DNA from 2 places in the Streptomyces sp. NPDC037389 genome. Region 1 is predicted to be linked to the other one. Evidence: riboswitches for the same ligand, from Rfam matches in the RefSeq annotation. Region 1 holds a riboswitch; the other holds the start of a gene.
The links. A riboswitch is a leader RNA that binds a small molecule or an ion and turns the genes downstream of it on or off. The one in region 1 is predicted to bind cobalamin.

Region 1 (7,414 bases):
GAGGAGCGCGGGCAGCCGGTCCGAGGGGACGAAGTGGTCGGCGAGCCCGCACAGCAGGGCGTCGGCGGCGCCCACCGCCTCGCCGGTCAGGGCGAGATGGGTGCCGAGCTCCCCGGGCGCCTTCGCCAGCAGGTGGGTGCCGCCGACGTCGGGGACGAAGCCGATGCCGGTCTCGGGCATGGCCACCCGGGAGCGCTCGGTGACGATCCGTACGCCGCCGTGGGCGGAGACGCCGACGCCGCCGCCCATGACGATGCCGTCCATGACGGCCACGTACGGCTTGGGGTAGCGGGCGATCCGGGCGTTGAGCCGGTACTCGTCGCGCCAGAAGTCCGCCGAGGCCGTGCCACCGGAGCGGGCGTCCTCGTGGATGGAGCGGATGTCGCCGCCCGCGCACAGCCCGCGCTCGCCCGCGCCGGTGATGACGACGGTCTCGACGGCCGGGTCGTGCTCCCAGGCGGTGAGGGCCTCGTCGATGCGGGAGACCATGGCGTGGGTGAGGGCGTTGAGGGCCTTGGGCCGGTTGAGAACGATATGGGCGGCCCGGCCCTCGACCCGGAACAGTACGGGATCGTCGCTCATCGGCCGGTCGTCGCTCATCGGCCGGCCCCCGTCAGGCCGCGGGCCACGATGAGGCGCATGATCTCGTTCGTTCCCTCCAGGATCCGGTGGACCCGGAGATCGCGGACGATCTTCTCGACGCCGTACTCGTTGAGGTAGCCGTAGCCGCCGTGGAGTTGCAGCGCCTGGTCGGCGACGTTGTACCCGGTGTCGGTGGCGAAACGTTTCGCCATGGCGCACAGCTGGGGTGCCTGGTCGTCGCCGCGGTCCAGCGCCTCGGCGGCCTGGCGGACCAGGGCGCGGGCGGCGGTCAGCTCGGTGGCCATGTCGGCGAGGCGGAAGCGCAGGGCCGGGGAGTCGATGAGGGACTCCCCGAATGCCTGCCGGTCGGTGAGGTAGGCCAGGGTGCGGTCGAGGGCGCTCTGGGCGCCGCCGAGGGAGCAGGCGGCGATGCCGAGCCGGCCGCCGTTGAGACCGCTCATGGCGATGCGGAAGCCCTCGCCCTCGCCGCCGAGCAGCCGGTCGGCGGGGATCCGGACGCCGTCGAGGATCACCTGGCGGGTGGGCTGGGCGTTCCAGCCCATCTTCTTCTCGTTGGGGCCGAAGGACAGGCCGGGGTCGTCGCGGTGGACGAGGAAGGCGGAGACGCCGCGCGCCCCGGGGCCACCGGTGCGGGCCATGACGATGTAGACGTCGGTCGAGCCCGCGCCGGAGATGAACTGCTTGACGCCGTCGAGGACGTACTCGTCGCCGTCGCGGTCGGCGCGGGTGGTCAGCGCGGCGGCGTCGGAGCCGGCGCCCGGCTCGGTGAGGCAGTAGCTGCCGAGGGTCTCCATCGAGCACAGGCCGGGCAGATAACGGGCGCGCTGGGCGTCGTCGCCGTAGTGGTCGATCATCCAGGCGACCATGTTGTGGATGGAGAAGTAACCGGCGACGGAGGGGCAGCCCGTGGCCAGGCTCTCGAAGACGAGGACGCCGTCGGCGCGGGTGAGGCCGGAGCCGCCGGACTCCTCGCGGACGTAGACGCCGCCGAGGCCGAGGTCGGCGCCCTTGCGGAGGACGTCGACGGGGAAGTGCTTGTCGCGGTCCCAGTCGACGGCGTTCGGGGCGAGGTGCTCGCGGGCGAAGTCGAGGGTGGTCTCGGCTATGGCGCGCTGGTCCTCGGTGAGGAAGGTGGTCGTCATGGCGGTCAGCCCATCGTCGGGATCGTGAAGCTCGCGCCCTCCTTGACCCCCGAGGGCCAGCGCGAGGTGACGGTCTTGGTGCGGGTGTAGAAGCGGATGGCGTCGGGGCCGTGCTGGTTGAGGTCGCCGAAGCCGGACCGCTTCCAGCCGCCGAAGGTGTGGTAGGCGACGGGCACGGGGATCGGGACGTTGACGCCGATCATGCCGGTGTCCACGCGGCGGGTGAAGTCGCGGGCGGTGTCCCCGTCGCGGGTGAAGAGGGCGACGCCGTTGCCGAAGGGGTGCTCGCTGGGCAGCCGCAGGGCCTCCTCGTAGTCGGCGGCGCGGACCACCGACAGCACGGGACCGAAGATCTCCTCCTGGTAGATCCGCATGTCCGGGGTGACGCGGTCGAAGAGGGTGGCGCCGGCGAAGAAGCCGTTCTCGTGGCCCGGCAGGACGAAGTCCCGGCCGTCGACGACCAGTTCCGCGCCCTCCTCGACGCCCAGGTCGACGTAGCCGCGCACCCGGTCGACGGCGTCGCGGCCGACGAGCGGGCCGAAGTCCGCCTCGGGGTCGTCGGAGCGGCCGATGCGGAGCGTGCCGATGCGCTCCTTGAGCTTGGCGACGAGCGCGTCGGCGGTCTCCTCGCCGACGGGCACGGCCACCGAGATGGCCATGCAGCGCTCCCCGGCGGAGCCGTAGCCGGCGCCGATGAGCGCGTCGACGGCCTGGTCGAGGTCGGCGTCGGGCATCACGATCATGTGGTTCTTGGCGCCGCCGAAGCACTGGGCGCGCTTGCCGTGGGCGGCGGCGGTGGCGTAGATGTGCGCGGCGATCGGGGTGGAGCCGACGAAGCCGACGGCGCCGACGCGCGGGTCCTCAAGGAGGACGTCCACGCTCTCCTTGTCGCCGTTGAGAACGTTGAGGACGCCCGCCGGGAGGCCCGCCTCCAGGAACAGCTCGGCGAGCCGCAGCGGTACGGACGGGTCGCGCTCGGAGGGCTTGAGGATGAAGGCGTTGCCGCAGGCGATCGCGGGGGCGGCCTTCCACAGCGGGATCATCGCGGGGAAGTTGAACGGGGTGATGCCGGCGGCGACGCCGATCGGGCGGCGCAGGGAGTGCACGTCGATGCCGGTGCCGGCGTTGTCCGTGAACTCGCCCTTGAGCAGATGCGGAATGCCCGCGGCGAACTCCACCACCTCCAGGCCGCGCTGGATGTCGCCGAGCGCGTCGGGGACGGTCTTGCCGTGCTCGGAGGACAGCAGTCGGGCCAGCGCGTCCTTCTCGCCCTCGACCAGCTGGAGGAAGCGCAGCAGGACCCGGGCCCGGCGCTGGGGGTTCCACTCGCCCCACTCGCGCTGGGCGCGGACCGCGTCGGCGATGGCCGCCTCGGTCTCCGCCCGGTTCGCCAGGGGCACCCGGGCCTGGACCTCGCCGGTGTTGGGGTCGTACACATCGCCGAAGACCCCCGATGTTCCGGGGGTGTGCTTTCCGCCGATGAAGTGGGTCAGTTCACGGACCATGGAAGCCTGCTCTCATCAGGTGAGATCCGGGGACAGGCACGGCGGGGCCGCGGGCGCGCGCCCTTGTGGGGCGCGGTCCGTCCTGTCCGTCCTCGTGGTGCCCCCGAACATATAGTTGGACGTCCTACTAAGTCCAGAGTCGAAAAAACGTGCGAGGCGGCCGGGTGGCCGCCCCGCACGCCGGGGACGGGAGAAACGGAATCGGTCAGGAGACGGGTTCGGCCAGGCTCTGGGCCGAGCGGTCGGGGCCGGCCCGGTGGACGAGCAGCCGTTCGGCCAGGTGCCCGAAGAGCAGCCCGAAGCCCGCCCACAGGACGCACTGGATGGCCAGGGCCGCGAGGCGGAACCGCCACAGCACGGTGGCCGGGAAGTCTGCGGGCACCTCGTCGACCACGGGCAGGACGGCATACGCCACCCCTGCCATCAGCACGAACGCCGCCACCGCGACGACGCCGGCCCACCAGGTGCCCAGCCGGGGGGCCAGCGCGCGGCCCAGGAAGATCGCGGCGACGCCCAGCAGGACGCTGAGCGCGATCATCAGGAAGTACAGCGCGGTGCGCTTGCCGATGGTGTCGGGGTCGCCGACGGACGGCGGATTGGCCGGGTACTTGAGGAACGGCACCACATAGACCACCAGCAGCCCGCCCAGCGAGAGCAGGGCCGCCGTGGCGCGCGGGCCGGTCCGGCCGATCCGGCCCAGGGCCACGCAGAAGGCCAGCGCCGCGATGCCGCCGAGCGCGACGCCGTAGACCAGGACGCCGGTCGCCAGCCCGGCCGTGGACTGGAGGGTGCGGCTGACCAGCTCCACACCGTGGTCGCCGTGGCTGTGGGCCTCCTCGAAACCGATGGCCTTGTCCACGGACGGCTCACCGAGCAGATAGGCCACGAGCAGCGCGAGGCACCCCGCCGCCAGCCCGGCGAGCATGCCGCGCACCAGGAGCGACCGTACGGAGACGGTGTTCACGGGACGGTCGGTGTTCACGAGACGGACTCCCCGGCGGTCAGTGGCACGGGAAGCCGAGCAGGTGGCGTCCGTCGTGGACCCACTCGTGGACGCCCTCGCCGGAAAGCAGCGAGGTGGCGCCCTGTTCGGCGCCGACGAAGTACAGCAGGATCAGCATGAGAAGCCCGAAGAAGACCGCCCACGGGGCGATCGCCTTCAGGGATATCGGCGCGACCTCCGGCCGGGCGGAGGAGCCGGAGACGGGAGCGCCGGACGTGGGAACGGCGGAATAGGCCATGATCAAACCTCCTGGGGAAACACGCGTCCCAGAACTAGGGGTTCTTGGACGACGGGAGGCGGGTCTGACTCCCCGGGCGTCGCCGCGCTGCCGCGAGCGTTCGGCCGGATTCACAGTGGCGCGACCGTGCCGGATTCCCACCGGCTTCCGTCACCCCGTCGTCATGTCCACGCGACCGTACCGTTCAGGCCAACGTCGCGCCATGGGGTGGGGGGATGCGCACCGGCGTATGAACCGGCGTGCACGGCCTGGGTGTGCGCCGCGGGCGAGCCTCCTTCACACCCTCCACACCGTCGCGGCGCCCGGATATCGTCCGTATGCCGTCCCTGTGTGACCGGTATATGAACAGGGCTGTTCGGCGGGTGACTTCTGTGCCTACGCTGACCACGCAGCCGGTTCGCCCTGCCCGCCAGGCAGACGCGTCGCAAGAGGGAACCCGGTGGGAATCCGGGACTGCCCCGCAGCGGTGTGCGGGAACGACCGCCGTCATACGCACTGGGCCCGGCGGGCCCGGGAAGCGACGGCCATTAGGTGTCCGCCCTCGGGTGGACGTGCCCGCGAGTCCGAAGACCTGCCCGCTGCCCGCGCGCGAACGAATCGCGCGCGGAGATCCCGGTGACCCCGAGGGCGGGTCGGCGCGCACGGACGAGCACTCGGCGGCTCGCCCGCACCGACACGACCCCTCGCGGCCTCTCCGGGATCCCGGAAGACGAGCTCGCGAAGGAGAGTTCCGTGACCAGCAAGTCCGCAGCCGCGGCAGCCCGGGCCACCGTGTACGGCTACCCCCGTCAGGGACGGGACCGGGAACTGAAGAAGGCCGTCGAAGGCTACTGGAAGGGCGCCGTCTCCGCCGACGCCCTGCGCCGGACCGCCGCCGGACTGCGCGCCGCCACATGGCGCGATCTCGACGCCGCCGGCCTCCACGAGGTCCCCACCGGTGACTTCTCGTACTACGACCACGTCCTCGACACCAGCGTCATGCTCGGCGCGATCCCCGCCCGCCACCGCCCGGCCTTCGCCGCCGACCCCCTGGACGGCTACTTCGCCATGGCACGCGGAACCCAGGACGTGGCGCCCCTGGAGATGACCAAGTGGTTCGACACCAACTACCACTACCTCGTCCCGGAGCTCGGTCCCGACACCGTCTTCACCGCCGACCCCGCCAAACAACTCGGCGAACTCCAGGAGGCCCTGGCCCTCGGCCTCGCCGCCCGCCCCGTCCTCGTCGGACCGGTCACCTACCTCCTGCTCGCCAAACCCGCCCCCGGCGCCCCGGCCGGCTTCGACCCGCTCACCCTCCTGGACCGGCTGCTGCCCGTCTACGCCGAGGTGCTCACCGCGCTGCGCGCCGCCGGGGCCGAGTGGGTCCAACTGGACGAGCCCGCCCTCGTCCAGGACCGCACCCCGGCCGAACTGAACGCGGCAGCCCGCGCCTACCGCGACCTCGGGGCCCTGGCGGACCGGCCGAAACTCCTCGTCGCCTCCTACTTCGACCGCCTGGGCGAGGCCCTGCCCATGCTGGCCAAGGCCCCCGTCGACGGCCTCGCCCTCGACTTCACCGGCCCCGCCGCCGCCAACCTCGACGACCTCGCGGCCGCCGGCGGACTGCCCGGCAAACGACTCGTCGCGGGCGTCGTCGACGGCCGCAACGTCTGGATCAACGACCTGACGGCGTCGCTGGCCACCCTCGCCACCCTCCTCGGCCTCGCCGGCCGCGTGGACGTCGCCGCCTCCAGCTCCCTCCTCCACGTCCCCCTCGACGCCACCGCCGAACGCGACATCGACCCGCGGATCGCCCGCTGGCTCGCCTTCGCCCGCCAGAAGACCACCGAGATCGTCACCCTCGCCCGCGGCCTCGGCCACGGCACCGCTGCCATCGCCGCCGAACTCGCCGCCAACCGCGCCGACCTGGCCTCCCGCGCCGGCTCCGCCCTCACCCACGACCCGGCCGTCCGCGCCCGCACCACCGCCGTCACCGGCGACGACGCCCGCCGCTCGCTGCCCTACGCCGAGCGGACCACCGCCCAGCGCGCCCGCCTGGGCCTGCCCCCGCTGCCCACGACCACCATCGGCTCCTTCCCCCAGACCGGCGAACTACGCACCGCCCGCGCCGACCTGCGCGCCGGACGCATCGGCACCGACGCCTACGAGCGGCGCATCGAGGCCGAGATCCGCGAGGTCGTCGCCTTCCAGGAGAAGACCGGCCTGGACGTCCTGGTCCACGGCGAGGCCGAACGCAACGACATGGTCCAGTACTTCGCCGAACGCCTCACCGGCTACCTCGCCACCCGGCACGGCTGGGTCCAGTCCTACGGCACCCGCTACGTCCGCCCACCGGTCCTGGCCGGCGACGTCTCCCGCCCCGAGCCGATGACCGTGCGCTGGACGTCTTACGCCCAGTCCCTCACCAATCGGCCCGTCAAGGGCATGCTCACCGGCCCCGTCACCATGCTCGCCTGGTCCTTCGTCCGCGACGACCAGCCCCGCGCCGAGACCGCCCGCCAGGTCGCGCTCGCACTGCGCGACGAGGTCGCCGACCTGGAGGCGGCGGGCACCGCCGTGATCCAGGTCGACGAACCCGCCCTCCGCGAAACCCTGCCCCTGCGCACCGCCGACCGCCCCGCCTATTTGTCCTGGGCCACCGAGGCCTTCCGCCTGACCACCGGCGGCGTCCGCCCGGACACCCAGATCCACACCCACATGTGCTACGCCGAGTTCGGCGACATCCTCCAGGCCATCGACGACCTCGACGCCGACGTCATCAGCCTGGAGGCGGCACGCTCCCATATGCAGGTCGCGGGCGAACTCGCCGCCGCCGGCTATCCCCGCGAAGTTGGCCCCGGCGTCTACGACATCCACTCGCCCCGCGTCCCCGCCGCCGACGAGGCGGCCGCCCTGCTGCGCCGGGGACTTGCCGCCATCC
Region 2 (7,414 bases), on a different contig from region 1:
TCCTAGTGCCCCCGAGGGGGGCCGTCGCCGGCGTACCGGCGCATGACAAGGGCGAGGAACGCAACCATTCCTCGCCATGCTCAACATATAGCGCACCGGGGGCCTTGCCGCAAGACCCCCCTTATGCCGCAGAATCACCGGCCGAAGCTCGGAACTGCGGAAATGAGATGTGTGATGATCGACGTGATCGTGGTCGGCGGCGGACCGACCGGCCTGATGCTGGCCAGTGAGCTGCGGCTGCACGGGGTACACGTGGTCGTGCTCGAGAAGGAGACGCAGCCCGCCCCGATGGTCCGGGCGCTGGGCCTCCACGTGCGCAGCATCGAGGTGATGGACCAGCGCGGCCTGCTGGACACCTTCCTCGCGAACGGCACGAAGTACGAGGGGTTCCCCGGCTTCTTCGCCGCCATCGGCAAGCCGTGGCCCGAGCGGATGGACACGGCGCATTCGTACGTCCTCGGCATTCCGCAGACCGTCACCGACCGCCTGCTCGAGGAGCACGCCACCGCGGCCGGTGTCGAGATCCGGCGCGGCTGCGAGGTGACCGGGCTGAGCCAGGACGAGGACGGGGTGACCGTCGAGCTGGCCGGTGGGGGCACCCCCGCCGATGAGGGCGTAGCCAGCGGGGGAGGCACACGGCTGCGCTCGCGCTACCTCGTCGGCTGCGACGGCGGCCGCAGCACGGTCCGCAAGCTCGCCGGCGTCGCCTTCCCCGGCGAGCCCAGCAGGGTCGAGACGCTGCTGGGCGAGATGGAGGCGACCATGCCGCAGGAGGAACTGACCGCGGTGATGACCGAAGTCCGCAAGACCCAGAAGCGGTTCGGCTTCATGCCCCTCGGGGGCGGGACGTTCCGCGTCGTCGTGCCCGCCGAGAGGGTGGCCGAGGACCGCACGGTCCCGCCGGGCTTCGAGGAGTTCAAGCAGCGGCTGCGGGCGACCGCCGGGACCGACTTCGGCGTGCACTCGCCGCGCTGGCTCTCCCGGTTCGGCGACGCCACCCGGCAGGCCGAGCGTTACCGGGTCGGCCGGGTGCTGCTGGCCGGCGACGCCGCGCACATCCACCCGCCGACCGGTGGGCAGGGCCTCAACCTGGGCGTCCAGGACGCCTTCAACCTCGGCTGGAAGCTGGCCGCCTCGGTGGCCGGCTGGGCCCCCGAAGGCCTGCTGGACAGCTACCACGCCGAACGGCACCCGGTGGGCGCCGACGTGCTGAACAACACCCGCGCGCAGATGCTGCTGATGTCCACCGAGCCGGGCCCCCAGTCCGTACGACGGCTGGTGTCGGAGCTGATGGACTTCGAGGAGGTGAACCGGCACCTGATCGAGAAGATCACCGCGATCGGCGTCCGCTACGACTTCGGCGAGGGCCACGAGCTGCTCGGCAAGCGGATGCGGGACGTCCGGCTGAAGCGGGGGCGCCTCTACGAGCTGACGCGCGGCGGCCGCGGACTGCTGCTCGACCAGACCGGCAGGCTCTCGGTGGAGGGCTGGGCGGACCGGGTCGACCACGTCGTCGACGTCAGCGAGGAACTGGACGTGCCCGCGGTGCTGCTGCGGCCGGACGGGCACGTGGCGTGGGCCGGTGAGGACCAGCAGGAGCTGATCGCCCACCTGCCGAAGTGGTTCGGCGCGCCGGTCGGCTGAAGGCGCGGCTCGGGGCCGGAGCGCTGGTGCGCTCCGGCCCCGAGCCGGTCCACTCAGTCGTCCCCGCCCTCCAGGTTCCCCTCCGTCTCCAGGAACAGCTGTCGCAGCGCTTCCAGCGTCTCCGCGTCCGGCTTGGCCCACATGCCGCGGCTCTCGGCCTCCAGGAGGCGCTCGGCGATGCCGTGCAGGGCCCAGGGGTTGGCCTCCTCCAGGAAGGCGCGGTTCTCCGGGTCCAGGGCGTAGGTCCGGGCGAGCTTGTCGTACATCCAGTCGGGGACGACGCCGGTGGTGGCGTCGTAGCCGAAGAGGTAGTCGACGGTGGCGGCGAGTTCGAAGGCGCCCTTGTAGCCGTGGCGGCGCATCGCCTCGATCCATCGGGGGTTGACCACGCGGGCCCGGAAGACGCGGGACGTCTCCTCGACGAGGGTGCGGGTGCGGACCGTCTCGGGGCGGGTGGAGTCGCCGATGTACGCGGCGGGTGCGGTGCCCTTGAGGGCCTTGACGGTGGCGACCATGCCGCCGTGGTACTGGAAGTAGTCGTCGGAGTCGGCGATGTCGTGCTCGCGGGTGTCGGTGTTCTTGGCCGCGACCGCGATGCGCTTGTAGGCCGTCTCCATGTCCTCGCGGGCCGGGCGGCCCTCCAGGCCCCGGCCGTAGGCGTAGCCGCCCCAGACCGTGTAGACCTCGGCAAGGTCGGCGTCGGTGCGCCAGTCGCGGCTGTCGATGAGCTGGAGCAGACCGGCGCCGTACATACCCGGGCGCGAGCCGAAGATCCGGGTGGTGGCGCGGCGTTCGTCGCCGTGGGCGGCGAGGTCGGCCTGGGCGTGGGCGCGGACGAAGTTCCGGTCGTCCGGCTCGTCGAGGGCGGCGACGAGCCGCACGGCGTCGTCCAGCAGGCCGATGACGTGCGGGAACGCGTCGCGGAAGAAGCCGCTGATGCGGAGGGTGACATCGACGCGGGGGCGGCCCAGCTCGGCCGGGGGGATCGGCTCCAGGCCCGTGACGCGGCGCGACGCCTCGTCCCAGACCGGGCGGACGCCCAGCAGCGCCAGGGCCTCGGCCACGTCGTCGCCCGCCGTGCGCATCGCACTCGTGCCCCACAGGGACAGGCCCACGGATTCGGGCCAGTCGCCGTTGTCCGTGCGGTAGCGCTCCAGGAGGGAGTCGGCGAGGGCCTGGCCGGTCTCCCAGGCGAGCCGGCTGGGGACGGCCTTGGGGTCGACGGAGTAGAAGTTGCGGCCCGTCGGGAGGACGTTGACGAGGCCGCGGAGGGGGGACCCCGACGGGCCGGCGGGGACGAATCCGCCGTTCAACGCGTGGACGGCGTGGTCGAGTTCGTTCGTCGTCGCGGCCAGGCGGGGGACGACCTCGCGGGCGGCGAAGTCGAGGACGGCCGCGACGGGGTCGCCGTTCACGGGATCGGTGCCCCGCACCGTGAGCACAACGGCCGGGATGGCGGCCGGGTCCCAGCCCGCCGCCTCCATGGCCTCCACCAGGGCCCGCGCCTCCGCCTCCGCCTCGTCCGCAGTGGTGCGGGTGGCCGCCGACTCGTCGAGGCCGAGGGCCTCGCGCAGGCCCGGCAGGGCCGTCGTGCCGCCCCAGATCTGGCGGGCGCGCAGGATCGACAGGACCAGGTTGACGCGGTCGGCGCCGGCCGGGGCGGCGCCCAGGACGTGGAGGCCGTCGCGGATCTGGGCGTCCTTCACCTCGCAGAGCCAGCCGTCGACGTGGAGGAGGAAGTCGTCGAAGCCGTCGTCGTCGGGGCGCTCCTCCATGCCCAGGTCGTGGTCGAGCCGGGCGGCCTGGATGAGGGTCCAGATCTGGGCGCGGATCGCGGGGAGCTTGGCCGGGTCCATCGAGGAGATCTGGGCGTATTCGTCGAGGAGTTGCTCCAGGCGCGCGATGTCGCCGTAGGAGTCGGCGCGGGCCATGGGCGGCACGAGGTGATCGACGAGCGTGGCGTGGGCGCGGCGCTTGGCCTGGGTGCCCTCGCCGGGGTCGTTGACGAGGAACGGGTAGACCAGCGGCAGGTCGCCGAGGGCCGCGTCGGGGCCGCAGGCGGCGGACAGGCCGGCGTTCTTGCCGGGCAGCCACTCCAGATTGCCGTGCTTGCCCAGGTGGACCATCGCGTCGGCGCCGAAGCCGCCGTCCTCCTGGGATGCGGCGATCCAGCGGTAGGCGGCGAGGTAGTGGTGCGAGGGCGGCAGGTCGGGGTCGTGGTAGATGGCGATGGGGTTCTCGCCGAAGCCGCGCGGCGGCTGGATGAGGATCAGCAGATTGCCGCGGCGCAGGGCGGCGAGGACGATGTCGCCTTCCGGGTCGCCCTCGGCAGTGCGGCTGCGGTCGACGAACATCTCGCCGGGCGCCGGTCCCCAGTGCTCCTCGACGGCCTCGCGCAGCTCGGCGGGGAGCTGCTCGTACCAGCGCCTGTAGTCGGCGGCCGGGACGCGGACGGGGTTGCGGGCCAGCTGCTCCTCCGTCAGCCAGTCCTGGTCGTGGCCGCCCGCGTCGATGAGGGCGTAGATGAGCTCGTCGCCGTCACCGGACGCGAGGCCGGGGACCTCTTCCGTGCCGAAGTCGTAGCCCTCCTCGCGCAGCCGGCGCAGCAGGGCGACGGCGCTGGCGGGGGTGTCGAGGCCGACGGCGTTGCCGATGCGGGAGTGCTTGGTGGGGTACGCGGAGAGGACGAGCGCGAGCCGCTTCTCGGCGGCGGGGATGTGGCGGAGGCGGGCGTGGCGCACGGCGATGCCCGCGACGCGGGCGGCGCGCTCGAGGTCGGGGACGTAGGCGGGCAGGCCGTCCGCGTCGATCTCCTTGAAGGAGAAGGGGACGGTGATGATGCGGCCGTCGAACTCGGGCACGGCGACCTGGGTGGCGGAGTCGAGCGGGGAGAGCCCCTCGTCGTTCTCCTCCCAGGCCTCCCGGGTGCCGGTCAGGCAGAGGGCCTGGAGGATCGGCACGTCGAGGGCGGCGAGCGCGCCGGCGTCCCAGGACTCGTCGTCGCCTCCGGCGGAGGCGTCGGCGGGCCGGGTGCCACCGGCGGCGAGGACGGTGGTGACGATGGCGTCGACGTCGCGCAGGGCGTCGATCAGCTCGGGCTCGGGGGCGCGCAGCGAGGCGACGTAGAGCGGCAGGGCGCGGCCGCCCGCGTCCTCGACGGCGCCGCAGAGGGCCTCGACGAAGGCGGTGTTGCCGCTCATGTGGTGGGCGCGGTAGTAGAGCACGGCGATGAGCGGGCCGGACGCGCCGGGTTTGGGGGTGCGCTCCAGCGCGCCCCACGCGGGGGCGGCGGCGGGCGGCTCGAAGCCGTGGCCGGTGAGCAGCACGGTGTCGGAGAGGAAGCGGGCCAGCTGTTCGAGGTTGGCGGGGCCGCCGTGGGCGAGGTAGGCGTGGGCCTCGGCGGCGATGCCGATGGGGACGGTGGACGCCTCCATCAGCTGGGCGTCGGGGGCCTGTTCGCCGGTGAGGACGACGACGGGGCGCGGGCCGGCCAGGAGCTGGTCGAGCCCCTCCTGCCAGGCGCGCAGCCCGCCGAGGAGGCGCACGACGACAAGGTCGGCGCCCTCCAGGAGCGCGGGGAGTTCCTCGAGCGCGAGCCGGGCGGGGTTGGCGAGTCGGTACGGGACCGGACCGCCGGCCGCACGGGCGCTGAGCAGGTCGGTGTCGGACGTCGACAGGAGCAGGATCACGGCATGCCTTCCTCGGGGTCCGCGCCCCGGGCGGTGGGAGGACGGCAGGAGTTCCTGACTCACCCGGCATCGCTGCCGGGCACACAGTGGCGGGACCGTGCCGGGATCACACCGGCTTCCTCCCCTGTCGCCGTCGCTGGCGCTGCCATAGTAGCCATGCGGGGTGGGCCTCCAGGAGGGGAAGATGCCCCTGACCCGCCCTTTCTCCGTTTCCGAGCGGGGCTTCGCCCCCTCGCGCCCCGTCCCGCCCCCTTGTCCGCGCTGACGCGCGTCGTCTTCAAACGCCGGACGGGCTGATTCGACCCCCGGTCGGTATGCTCGCCGCCATGCCCACTCCCCCCGAACCCCCTGGTCGCGAGCGCGGCGACGCCTGTCCCGGCGCCCTGCGGCTGCACGCCGCGGACGACGGGGCACTGGCCCGCGTACGGCTGCCGGGCGGGCTGCTGACGGTCCGTCAGGCAAGCGCGCTCGCCGACGCCGCCGACGACTTGGGCGACGCCCGCCTCGACCTCACCTCCCGCGGCAACGTCCAGCTCCGCGGCCTCGCCGACGGCTGCGGCGCCGCCCTGGGCGCGCGGCTGCGCGAGGCCGGTCTGCTGCCGTCGGACCGGCACGACCGCATCCGGAATGTCGCGGCTTCCCCCCTGTCCGGCCTGGACGGAAAGGGCTTCTCGGACATCCGGCCCTGGGTGCGGGAACTCGACCGGCTGCTCTGCGCGTCGGACGACCTCACGGACCTCTCGGGCCGTTTCCTCTTCGGTCTCGACGACGGCCGGGGCGACATCACGGCCCTCGCGCCCGATGTGACATTGATCGCAGCCGATGCCGGCCGCCAGGCCCTCCTGTGCTTCGGCCCCGGCCCCGACGCCCTGCGCGTCGCCGCCCGGGACGCGCCGCGCGCGGCCGTTCTGGCGGCCCGTGAGTTCCTCGCGGTGCTGCGCCAGAGCGGCGGCAAGGCCTGGCGCGTCCGCGAACTGGCCCCCGGGCTGCGGCCGCGCCCGGAGCGGCTCGCGGCCCGGCTGGCGGCGGCCGGCATCGGCTCCGCGCCCGTACCGCGCGCCGCGCTCCCCCTCGGCTCCCCGCCCGCGCCCGGCGCGCTCCAAGGGCCCGACGGGCGGTGGGCCGTGTCGGTGGCCGCGCCCCTGGGCCGGTTCTCCTCCGCCCAGTGGCGGCTCCTCGCCCGTACCGCCGGCCGGGACGGCGACGGCGAACTCCGCGTCACCCCCTGGCGCGGCGTCGTCGTCCCGGGGCTCACCGCCCCGGTGGCCGCGGCGCGCCTCGCAGCGCTCGCGGAGGCGGGCCTGGTCACCTCCGCCGCCTCTCCCTGGCACGGCGCGGGCTCCTGCACCGGCCGGCCGGGGTGCGTCAAGTCCCTCGCGGATGTACGGGCCGACGCGACCGCCTCCCTCAAGGCCGCGCGCTCTGGCAGCGCCGGGACTCTGCCCGTGTACTGGTCCGGGTGCGAGCGGCGCTGCGGCCACCCCGGCGGCCGGTGGGTCGACGTCCTGGCGACCGGCGACGGCTACCGGATCGCCGTACGGCGGGAGGCGGAGGACGAAACGGTCACGGCGCCCGCGGTGACGACCGTGACGACCGCCGCCGGCCTGGCCGACGCGGTCACGGCGGCACGCGACGCGCGCCCCGACGCACACCCCACGGAGACGACGTCGGCCGGCGGCCCCCGCGGCTGAGCGGTCCACGGCGGCGGCACCACGGCAGCAACCCCCACGCAGAACCAGCGATATGCACCACCCAGCGAGCGAGGGCACAGTGTTCGACTACGACAAGGACGGCGCGTCCATCTACCGCCAGTCCTTCGCCACCATCCGCGCCGAGGCGGACCTCGGCGGGCTGCCGCCCGACGTCGGCCGGGTCGCGGTCCGCATGATCCACGCCTGTGGGATGACCGACCTGGTCCAGGACCTCGCGTACTCGCCGGGGGTCGTGGCCCGCGCCCGGGAGGCGCTGCTCGCGGGCGCGCCGATCCTGTGCGACGCGAACATGGTCGCCAGCGGCGTCACCCGCAGGCGGCTGCCCGCCGGCAACGAGGTGGTGTGCACCCTCGCCGACCCGGCCGTGCC

Region 2: another riboswitch for cobalamin. It lies ahead of cobN (cobaltochelatase subunit CobN); the one in region 1 lies ahead of metE (5-methyltetrahydropteroyltriglutamate--homocysteine S-methyltransferase).

The regions. Positions count from the first base shown of each region.
Region 1 covers NZ_JBEZUS010000003.1:568,402-575,815, reverse strand. The annotation lists gene AB0E98_RS09360 (enoyl-CoA hydratase/isomerase family protein) at 1-582, opposite strand, end outside; gene AB0E98_RS09355 (acyl-CoA dehydrogenase family protein) at 597-1,745, opposite strand; gene AB0E98_RS09350 (CoA-acylating methylmalonate-semialdehyde dehydrogenase) at 1,751-3,250, opposite strand; gene AB0E98_RS09345 (CbtA family protein) at 3,456-4,214, opposite strand; gene AB0E98_RS09340 (CbtB-domain containing protein) at 4,252-4,491, opposite strand; cobalamin riboswitch at 4,554-4,640, opposite strand; cobalamin riboswitch at 4,904-5,067, shown strand; gene metE (5-methyltetrahydropteroyltriglutamate--homocysteine S-methyltransferase) at 5,224-7,414, shown strand, end outside.
Region 2 covers NZ_JBEZUS010000008.1:57,522-64,935, reverse strand. The annotation lists gene rox (rifampin monooxygenase) at 175-1,644, shown strand; gene cobN (cobaltochelatase subunit CobN) at 1,698-5,333, opposite strand; cobalamin riboswitch at 5,362-5,495, opposite strand; gene cobG (precorrin-3B synthase) at 5,648-7,024, shown strand; gene AB0E98_RS19010 (precorrin-8X methylmutase) at 7,077-7,414, shown strand, end outside.